One region of the Janthinobacterium sp. GW823-FHT03B06 genome, then DNA from elsewhere that is predicted to be linked to it. Evidence: predicted binding sites of a transcription regulator. Region 1 holds the regulator's gene; each other region holds the start of a gene.

Region 1 (3,274 bases):
TTGGTCTGGCGCGACACGCGCACCACGCCATCGCCCGCCGGCGCCGTCTTGGCTTGCGCCTTGCACGCGCATTGCGCCAGCGGCTGGCGGCAGGCGGGACACATGCGGCCCGTTTCAGTGGAATAGACGAGACCGCCCAGGGAGCTGCTTTTCATGATGGAGAGATAATAGGTAGAAATAAAGGAAAGATGGCCGCGCTTGTAGCAAGCGGCGGCGTTCAGTTGGCGGGAACCGGTGCCGGCGCCACAGGCGCCGTCGGCACTTCCGTCACCGTTTCCGGGATGCCCGAGAGGATCGTCACGGCGACCCGGCGGTTGCGCGCGCGCCCTTCCGGGGTTTCGTTGGGCGCCACGGGGATATTGTCGGCGTGGCCCACCGCCGTCAGGCGCGACGCCTGCACGCCGCTGGCGATGAACAGGCGCACCACGGCGCTGGCGCGCGCGGCCGACAATTCCCAGTTCGAGGCAAAATTGGAATTGCTGATCGGCTGCACGTCCGTATGCCCTTCCACCTGCACGTCGTGCGTGTCATCCTTGAGCAGCACGGCGACGGCGCGCAGGGCCTGGTCCGATTCCGCCGTCAGGCGCGCCGCGCCCGGGTCGAACAGCACGCTGGCATTGATTTCCACGCTCACGCCGCGGCTCGTCTGCGTGACCCGCACCTTGCCTTCCTTGACCAGCGGCGCCAAGGTGGAAGTGAGGTCCTGCGCCAGGCGCGTCATGTGTTCGCGCTCGCGGCGGATGGCTTCCGTGCGGCGTTTCAGGGCGGGGTTCGGCAACGGGATCGCCTGCGGCGCTTCCATGATGATGGGCGGCGCGCCCTTTTCCAGGCTGAAGGCCTGGCCGATGGCATTCTGGAAGACGCGGTACTTGCCCTCGTTGACTTGCGAAATCGCGTACATCACGACGAAGAACGCGAACAGCAAAGTGATGAAGTCGGCATACGAGATCAGCCAGCGGTCCTGGTTGTCCGGTTCCTCGTCATACTTCCTGCGCGCGCGCCGCATCATGGTCAGTGCTCGTGCAGCAGGCTGGACACGCGCTCTTCGATGATGCGCGTATGGTCGCCCGTGGCGATGTCGTACAGCACGGCGGCCGTGATTTCATACTGCAGCACGCGGCGCGAGACGATGGCCTTGAGTTTATTGGCCACCGGCAGGAACAGCAGATTGGCCAGGCCCACGCCATAAATCGTCGAGACGAAGGCCACGGCGATGCCGCTGCCCAGTTTGCTCGGGTCGGTGAGGTTTTCCATCACGTGGATCAGGCCCAGCACGGCGCCCAGGATGCCGATGGTGGGCGAATAGCCGGCCGCCGATTCCCACACCTTGACGGCCTGGCGCTCGGCCATTTCGTAGGCGGAAATTTCCACGTCGAGCAGCTGGCGCAGCTTGTCGGGCGCGATGCCGTCGACGATCATGCGCAAGCCCTTGGCGTTGAAGCGGTCGGCCGTGTTTTCCATCAGGCGCTCGAGCGCCAGCGGGCCGTCGCGGCGCGCCGTCAGGCTCCATTGACCGATGTCGCGCGCCAGCGCGGCGCGCGTGTCGGCGGGCGGCAGGAAGACCCAGCGCAGCATTTCCAGGCCGCGCACGAAGGTGCGCAACCGCGTCTGCAGCAGCACGGCGCCGAAGGTGCCGATGATGACGATGGCGAAGGCGGCCGGCTGCAGCAGGGAGGCCATCTTGCCGCCTTCCAGTGCCTGGCCGACCAGCAGGCCCGCCAGCGCCAGCGCCAGCCCGATTACGCTGGACCAGTCCACGCCTGCTCCCTCAAGGTTGCGCGCAGGCGCGCGACGGCCTGGGTATGCAGCTGCGAGACGCGCGATTCGGAAACGCCCATCACCGCGCCGATCTCCTTCAGGTTCAGCTCTTCTTCGTAATACAGGCCCATGAGTATTTTCTCGCGTGGTGGTAGCGCGTCGATGGCATCGATCACGGATTGCCGGAAATCGGTATCGAGCAGGGAACGCAAGGGGTCGCTGTCCTCGTCCACGCAGTGGCGGTCGAGGAAGCTGTCATTGCCGTCCGGATCATGAAAGTCTTCGTAATACACGAGCTGGTGGCCGCCGCCGTCGCCCAGCATTTCCTGGTAGTCGGCCAGCGACATTTTCAGCAGTTTCGCCACTTCCGATTCCGTCGGCGGATGGCCGAGGCGCTGCTGCAAGGTGCTCATCGCCTCCTCGATCTTGCGCATGTTCTGGCGCATGCTGCGCGGCAGCCAGTCGCTGGTGCGCAATTCGTCGAGCATGGCGCCGCGGATGCGCAGCACGGCATAGGTCTCGAACTGCGCGCCATGCGTCTCTTCATAGCGGCTAATGGCATCGAGCAGGCCGATCATGCCGGCCTGGATCAGGTCATCGACCTCGACCGAAGGCGGCAATTTCGCCTTCATATGGTGCGCCAGACGCTTCACCAGCGGAATGTGCTCCGTCAGCAAATAGTCCTTGTTCGATTTCCCTTTGACCGTGTACATAGGCTGCTTATTGTTTTCTCATCTTATCTGGTGCTGCGGTTCGATTCAGGCGCTGAACTGGTGCGGGCTCCCCGTCTGGTACAAGGTGCCGCCAAGCACCGGCGCCGCCGAACGGGCCAGCCGCTCGGCCAGTCCGCGAAACGCCACCGAGGCGCCCGCCAGCGGAAACGCATCGACCACGCTGCGGCCCAGGCGCGCCGCGCGGTGCAGATATTCATCGGCAGGCACCGAACCCATCGAGGTCAGCTTCACGGCCAGGTAGCGGCTCGCCGCCTGTGCCATATTATCGTATACCACTTTTGCCTCGGATTCGGAAGCGCCCGTGACGAGAATGCCGAATGGACGGCGTCCCAGTTCCTGGCTCAGGCGCTTGATCAGGCAGTACGCCGCCTTGATCGAGGTGGCGCTGGTCGACACTTGCACCACGATATCCGACGAGGCCATCAAGGGCACGGGGAAGCAATCGCCCTCGTCGGCCACGACGCCGTCGACCAGCACGATGCCGCTCTGGCGCGCCAGCACCTCGAAAGTCTTGCCCAGGCGGCGCAGTTCGTCCTCGCCCGCATAGTCCATGCTGTCCATCAGGTGGTTGCGCGCGCCCAGGCTGGCCACGCCGAAGCCTTGCGGCACCTGATGGATGACCTGGTTCAGGCCGCACTGCTGGCGCGCCACGTCGCGCAGGCTGGCGCCGTGCGCCAGTCCCAGGCGTGCAGCCACGCCATCGCTGCCGCCGCTGGCGTCAAGCAGCAGCACGTCATTGCCGCCATAGGCGAGCGAAGCGCCCAGGTTGACCAGCATGGCGC
Region 2 (3,274 bases), on a different contig from region 1:
ACGGCCGAAGCGGAAGAAACCGCCGAGTAACTCCCCTCCTGCAGGATTTCCAGAGACTGAGGCAGCCGTTCAAGGCTGCCTTTGCACATCTGGAGCCACCTTCCTGCGCGACAACATCCATAGTAGAACAGCAAGCATTTCAACTTATTAACACGGCAATGAAATAATTGTCGTATTTCCCACAGAAAGTGACACCAAGCAAGCCTTTGCCGTTACAGCCAAGGCCGCTTTACGCTATCATGAAGCTACCGGCCCCCTGCTCGCGCGCGCCGGCTTTTTGAAAGTGTGATTGTGGAACAGATCGGCAACTTCGGCGCTTCAGGCTGCAACATCGGCGATTTACAGCTATTTCGCGATGGGGCGGATAGCCAGACGGCCGCCATGCTGGCGCCCTGCCCCGTCATGCGCCTCGAAGCGGGCGAAGCCATTGCCGACACACAGGGCACCAGCCTGTATATCGTCCTGCGCGGTTCGCTGGCTGTGGCCGCCGACATCCACACGGGCATGGATGACGGCACCATCAGCAAGGTCTTGCCCGGCGAAAGCGTGGGCGAACAATCGGTGCTCGACGAAGCGAGCAACCTGGCCGCCATTTCCGCCCTGGAAGAAACTGACTTGCTGGTGATCGACGCGGCCGTCGTCTGGGAATTGATCGAACAATCGAACGGTCTGGCGCGCAACCTGCTGCGGCTGCTGTCTTTCCGCATCCGCGCCGCCAACGCCCTGCTGCGCCGCCGGCAGAAGCTGGGCGAGTTCTACCGCCAGATGTCGATGGTCGACAGCCTGACGGGCTTGTACAACCGCGCCTGGCTCACCGATTTATTGCCGACCATGATAGTCACGGCCCACGCCAGCGGCTCGCCGATGTCGCTGGTGATGATAGACCTCGACCATTTCAAGCGTTTCAACGACACGCACGGCCACCAGGCGGGCGACCAGGCGCTGCGCATTGCCGCACAAGTGCTGGGAGCGGCCCTGCGGCCCACGGATTTTGCCGTGCGCTATGGTGGCGAGGAAATGATGGTGATCTTGCCCGATACCAGCGAAAACGTGGCCTTGCGGGTCGCCGAACGCTTGTGCGAACGCATGCAGCAAGCCGTCATCTTCGCCGACATGCGCAGCGCGCTGCCGCACATCACGGGTTCCTTCGGCGTGGCCAGCCTGGCGACCGAACAGGACGACGAAGCGTTGATCGCGGCGGCCGACGCGGCTTTGTATCGCGCGAAGGCCGGCGGCCGCAACCGGGTCATGCTGTAGCTCAGGCAGCCTTGCTGTCGGCCGGCTTGGCAGCATCCGGCTTGGCCGCATCATCCTTCTTGCTGCTGTGCGCGGCAATGAAATCCGCATAGCCCTTCTGCACCAGCTCATACGTCTTGTCAATATTGCCGGCGATATCGCCGTTCAGCACTTTCAAGCCGCCCAGGATGTCGCGCGCTTCCTTGAAGCCTTTTTCCATGCCGCCGCTGATGGTGTCCATGAACTTGGTCAGCGCCGTATCGTCATCCATGCCGGGGTTCTGTTTCTTGAACGCGTCAAAAAAACCCGTCGACAGCGAGACGATGCGGCTCGCCGTCGCTTCGGCGCTGTTGTCCTGCGACGCCGCGTTCTGGATCGCATCGTCGCCATACTGGCCTTTCAGCGCTTCATTGATGTTGGTGATGGCCGTCTTGTACAGCAGCGCCAGCGGCTCGTTCTCGGAACCGATGGACACGTTCAACGACGCCTGCATGATGGACGCGTTCAATTGCAGCTTGCTGCGGTCATTCACGCTCATTTCAGCGTTGACGCCGTGCTGGACTTTATCGTCCTTGCCGGCAACGCCCGGACTGACGGAAGTCACGGAAGGGGTGGAATTGCCGCCTGCGGCGATGGGAATTGACACGATAGACCTCCTTGAACGGACAATGTATGCCACCATGCGGGAAACGCGATAATGACCATCCTCTCGTGTAGTATCGGCAGGTTTTCAGAAAACTGAAGCGGCGGCTTGTTTTTAGCGGCCCGGATAACCCATTCAGCAACATTAAGTTACGACCATCAATGACTAACCAGACCTTTCTTTGGCACGACTACGAAACCTTTGGCGCCCAGCCGCGCCGCGACCGCCCGGCCCAGTTCGCCGCGATCCGCACGGATGCCGAACTCAACGAGATCGGCGAACCGATCATGTTGTATTGCCAGCCTGCAAATGATTTCCTGCCCGACCCGCAATCGTGCCTGATCACGGGCATCACGCCGCAGCAATGTCTGCAGCTGGGCGTGCCCGAACACCAGTTCGCCGCCACCATCGAAGCGGCCTTTTCGGAACCGGGCACCATCGGCGTCGGCTACAACACCATCCGTTTCGACGATGAAGTCACGCGCTTCCTGTTCTGGCGCAACCTGATCGACCCGTATGCGCGCGAATGGAAGAACCATTGCGGCCGCTGGGACATCCTCGACGTGGTGCGCATGACGCACGCGCTGCGCCCGGAAGGTATTCAATGGCCGAAGCGCGACGATGGCCAGACCAGTTTCAAACTGGAACACTTGAGCAAGGCCAATGGCCTCGTCCACGAAGCGGCACATGATGCGCTGTCCGACGTGCGCGCCACCATCGCCCTGGCACGATTGATCCGCGAAAAGCAGCCGAAACTGTTCGAATTCTGCCTGGCCCTGCACAAGAAGGACCGGGTCGCCAGCGAAATGGGCATGCACCTGGCCGCCGGAGAGCGCCAGCCCTTCCTGCACGTGTCGGGCATGTTCCCCGCCGAACGCGGTTGCCTGAGCGTCGTCTGGCCGCTGGCCACGCATCCGAGCAACAAGAACGAGATCCTCGTCTGGGATTGCGCCTACGACCCGCGCGAACTGTTCGAACTGGACGCTGACACCATCCGCACGCGTTTGTTCACGCGCAAGGAAGCGATGCCCGAAGGGATGACGCGCCTGCCCGTGAAAAGCGTGCACCTGAACAAGTCGCCCATGCTGGTCGGCAATTTAAAGACCTTGTCGCCGGCCATGGCCGCGCAATGGGGCATCGACGTGGATGCGGCGAAGATCAACGCCCAGCTGGCCGCCGCGGCGCCGAACATGGACGCCATCTGGGCCGAAGTGTTCCAGCGCCCGGGTGCGGCTGCCGCGCTGGACGTGGATGAGGATTTGTACAACGGTTTCGTCAGCAACGACGACCGCCGCCTGCTCGAATCCTTGCGCCGCGAAACGCCGGCCAAGCTGGCCACGGCCCGCCCCTCGTTTGCCGACGAGCGCCTGCAGGAATTGCTGTTCCGCTACCGTG
Region 3 (3,274 bases), on a different contig from region 1:
AGCAGGCACTGCGCCGCCACGCGGCGAATTCGGCCGCGGCCCGCCCCCGCGCATGGACACGCCCTACCGCACATTCATTCCCCTGGGGGCGGCCATCGCCGCCAGCCTGCTGTTTTCTTTCCTGCTGGCCTGGTATTTTGCGCGCCCCATCCGCGACCTGCGGCAAGCGTTCGAGGCCGCCTCGCACGGCAATCTGGCGCCGCGTTTTCACGCCAGCGGCAAGCGCGGCGATGAATTGACGGACCTGGGCCGCGATTTCGACCGCATGACGGGCCGCTTGCGCAGCCTCATGGATAGCCAGACACGTCTGCTGCATGACGTCTCGCACGAGTTGCGCTCGCCGCTGGCGCGCCTGCAGGCCGCCATCGGCCTGGCGCACCAGCAGCCGGAAAAGATGGCCGCCTCGATGCAGCGCATCGAACGCGAAAGCGAACGCATGGATAAACTGATCGGTGAACTGCTGACGCTGTCACGGCTGGAAGCCGGCGCCGGGCAAACGGGAGCCGGGCACATGCACAGCGAAGACGTCAGCATCGCCGACCTCGTGCACGACATCGTGGACGACGCCCGCTATGAGGCCCGGGCACGCCAGTTGAACGTCGAACTGGCGGGCGATGCGGCCATGCCCGACGCCAGCGTCACGGGCCAGCCAGAATTGCTGGCGCGCGCCGTGGAAAACGTGGTGCGCAACGCCGTCAAGCACAGCCCCGATGGCGGCACGGTGGAAGTGGAACTGTCGCGCATGTCCGACTGGCTGCGCATCGCCGTGCTGGACCGGGGCCCCGGCGTGGCTGGCGCGGACCTGGCGCGCATTTTTGAACCGTTCTTCCGCGCCAGTAATACCCAGCACAGCACGGATGGACACGGCCTGGGCCTGGCTATCGCCCGGCACGTCATCAATGCCCATGGCGGCCGCATCGGGGCCAGCTTGCGCAGCGGTGGCGGCTTGTGCGTGGAAATGTTGTTGCCTGTCAAAACGCCAGGCTGAACGGTCGGCAAGCCTGGCGCGTGGATGTGTTGTTACGCCTGCGTATCGATGATGCTGCCCAGGGTCGACGCGCTTGACCTGGCGGGACTCGCCACAGTCTCGGCACTGCTGGCCGTTTGGGATTCGCCTTGCGCCGCCTGCTGCGCGGCCGCCGCCTGTAGCTGGGCGATTTGCGCCTGCAAGGCCTGAATTTGCTGCGCCAGCTGCTGCTGCAGCTTTTGCGACGCGTCCGTCTGCTCGCCCTTCTGCGACTCCGTCAACTGTTTTTGCGCCGCCGTGATCTGCTTTTGCAGCGCCGCGATCTGCGCACTGCTGCCCGCACTGGCGCTGCCGGCCGCGCTGACTGCGCTGCCGGAACCGATTGCCGCTACCATATTGCCTCCCTGATTATTCAACACCTTATTATCGGCGCGCAAGGTACTCAATACAGGGCGGCAAGTGTAAAGGCGGGTAAAGCCATGTAAAGACGCCGCGCGCACCATCCGATTGCACGCCAGCAAGAAAAACTGGCACACTGGCGCTTCCTGCCTTGACCACGATCCATGATGATGACGCCCCTGCTGCCCGCCCTGCCCGACCTCGTGCCCCGCCAACGCTGCGGCGTGATCGAGTTTCCCGTCCACCACATGCGTGGCGGCACATCGACGGGCCTGGTCTTGCACGGGGCCTGCGTGCCGGCCGAGCAAACGCTGCGCGAGGAATTGCTGCGCCACCTGATGGGCGTGCCCCAGTCCGGCCGGCAGCCGGGCAACCGGCAAATCACGGGCCTGGGTCGGGGCACGCCCACCAGCAATAAAGTCTTCCTCGCCGAGGTGGAACAGCATGCGGGCCAGCCGCGCCTGGTCAGCACCCTGGCCCAGCTGGCTGGCGAGCATGGCGATATCGATTGGAGCGTGAACTGCGGCAATATGTCGTCCGCCCTGCAACTGTGGGGACTGGACAGCGGCGTGATCGAGGCACTGGCCATCGGCGCGCACGATATCGATATCCGCAACACCAACACGGGCGTCATCACCACCTCGCGCATGGCGCGCGAACGCGACGGCAGCTTTACGGCCGCCAGCATTCCTGGCGTGACCGGCAACTTCCCCCGCGTGGACCTGTTCCTGCGGCAACCGGCAGGCGCCAAGACGGGAAAATTATTACCAACAGGCAATGCGCAGGATGTGCTGCACGGTTATGTGGTCTCGTGCGTGGATGTGGCCGTGCCCATGGTCATCGCGCCAGCGAGCCAGTTCGGCAAGACGGCGCACGAGTCCATCGCGGAACTGGAAGCGGACACGGCTTTCATGCAGGCGATCCGCCAGGTGTGGAGCGCGGCGGGACTGCTGATGGGCTTGCGCAAGCGCGATGGCGGCTTGATGACCTTGGAAGAGCTGGAGCGCAGCGAAACCATCCCCAAGTTCTGCATCGTGGGGCCGGCGGCGGGAGAGGGAAATATTGCTGTGCGCTACTTTACGCCGCAATCGGGCCACGCTTCGCTGGCCGTCTCGGGCGGCTGCTGCCTGGCGGCCGCGTGCCTGATACCGGGCACGGTGGCGCATGCGCTGGCGCGCGGCGTGCCGCCAGTCAAGCAAGCGGAAACAGAGATGGAACTGGGCCTAGCCAACCCGGCCGGCATCCTGGACACCACCATCGTGGCGCGCCAGGACGGGGTGACGGGCAACATCGCCATCGACGGCGCGGCCTACCGCCGCAGCGCGCAAATCTTGCTGCGCGGCCATGTTCCCCTGTACCAGCCGTCAACCGCGCTGAAGGCGTGGCTGCTGAAACAGATTTAAAGCAGGACTGGCGCCCCGCCCGTTCAAGCAATCAATCAGGTCTTCGGCAATGTCACGCCGACCTGGCCCTGGTATTTGCCGCCGCGGTCCTTGTACGAGGTTTCGCACACTTCGTCGGATTCGAAGAACAGCACTTGCGCCACGCCTTCGTTGGCGTAGATTTTCGCCGGCAACGGTGTCGTATTCGAAAACTCCAGGGTCACATAGCCTTCCCATTCCGGTTCGAACGGGGTGACGTTGACGATGATGCCGCAGCGCGCATACGTGCTCTTGCCCAGGCAAATCGTCAAGACGTTGCGGGGAATGCGGAAATATTCCACGGTACGGGCCAGCGCGAACGAGTTCGGCGGGATGATGCAATAGCCCTTGCCCGACACATCGACGAAGTTATTCGCGTCAAAATCCTTGGGATCGACGATGGTGGTGTTTATGTTGGTAAACAACTTGAACTCGTCGGCGCAACGGATGTCATAGCCATAGCTGGAGGTGCCGTAGGAAACGATGC

The links. The regulator FliA, encoded in region 1, starts transcription of late flagellar genes. The targets are predictions, from matches to a motif close to CTAAAGTTTNNNNNNNNNNNGCCGNTA.
Region 2: AC1RBA_RS16215 (DUF5610 domain-containing protein) is a predicted target of FliA. The motif match lies at 1,954-1,980, and genes of this name have one in related genera.
Region 3: AC1RBA_RS01805 (FlxA-like family protein) is a predicted target of FliA. The motif match lies at 1,392-1,418, and genes of this name have one in related genera.

The regions. Positions count from the first base shown of each region.
Region 1 is NZ_JBXAJE010000002.1:893,434-896,707, forward strand. Features, by position in the region: gene AC1RBA_RS10060 (translation initiation factor Sui1) at 1-155, opposite strand, end outside; gene motD (flagellar motor protein MotD) at 218-1,006, opposite strand; gene AC1RBA_RS10070 (flagellar motor protein) at 1,012-1,758, opposite strand; gene AC1RBA_RS10075 (RNA polymerase sigma factor FliA) at 1,740-2,471, opposite strand; gene AC1RBA_RS10080 (MinD/ParA family ATP-binding protein) at 2,517-3,274, opposite strand, start outside.
Region 2 is NZ_JBXAJE010000004.1:332,899-336,172, forward strand. Features, by position in the region: gene AC1RBA_RS16205 (HPF/RaiA family ribosome-associated protein) at 1-30, shown strand, start outside; gene AC1RBA_RS16210 (GGDEF domain-containing protein) at 292-1,257, shown strand; gene AC1RBA_RS16215 (DUF5610 domain-containing protein) at 1,259-1,882, opposite strand; gene sbcB (exodeoxyribonuclease I) at 2,041-3,274, shown strand, end outside.
Region 3 is NZ_JBXAJE010000001.1:390,837-394,110, reverse strand. Features, by position in the region: gene AC1RBA_RS01810 (sensor histidine kinase) at 1-988, shown strand, start outside; gene AC1RBA_RS01805 (FlxA-like family protein) at 1,021-1,362, opposite strand; gene AC1RBA_RS01800 (PrpF domain-containing protein) at 1,531-2,769, shown strand; gene dcd (dCTP deaminase) at 2,805-3,274, opposite strand, start outside.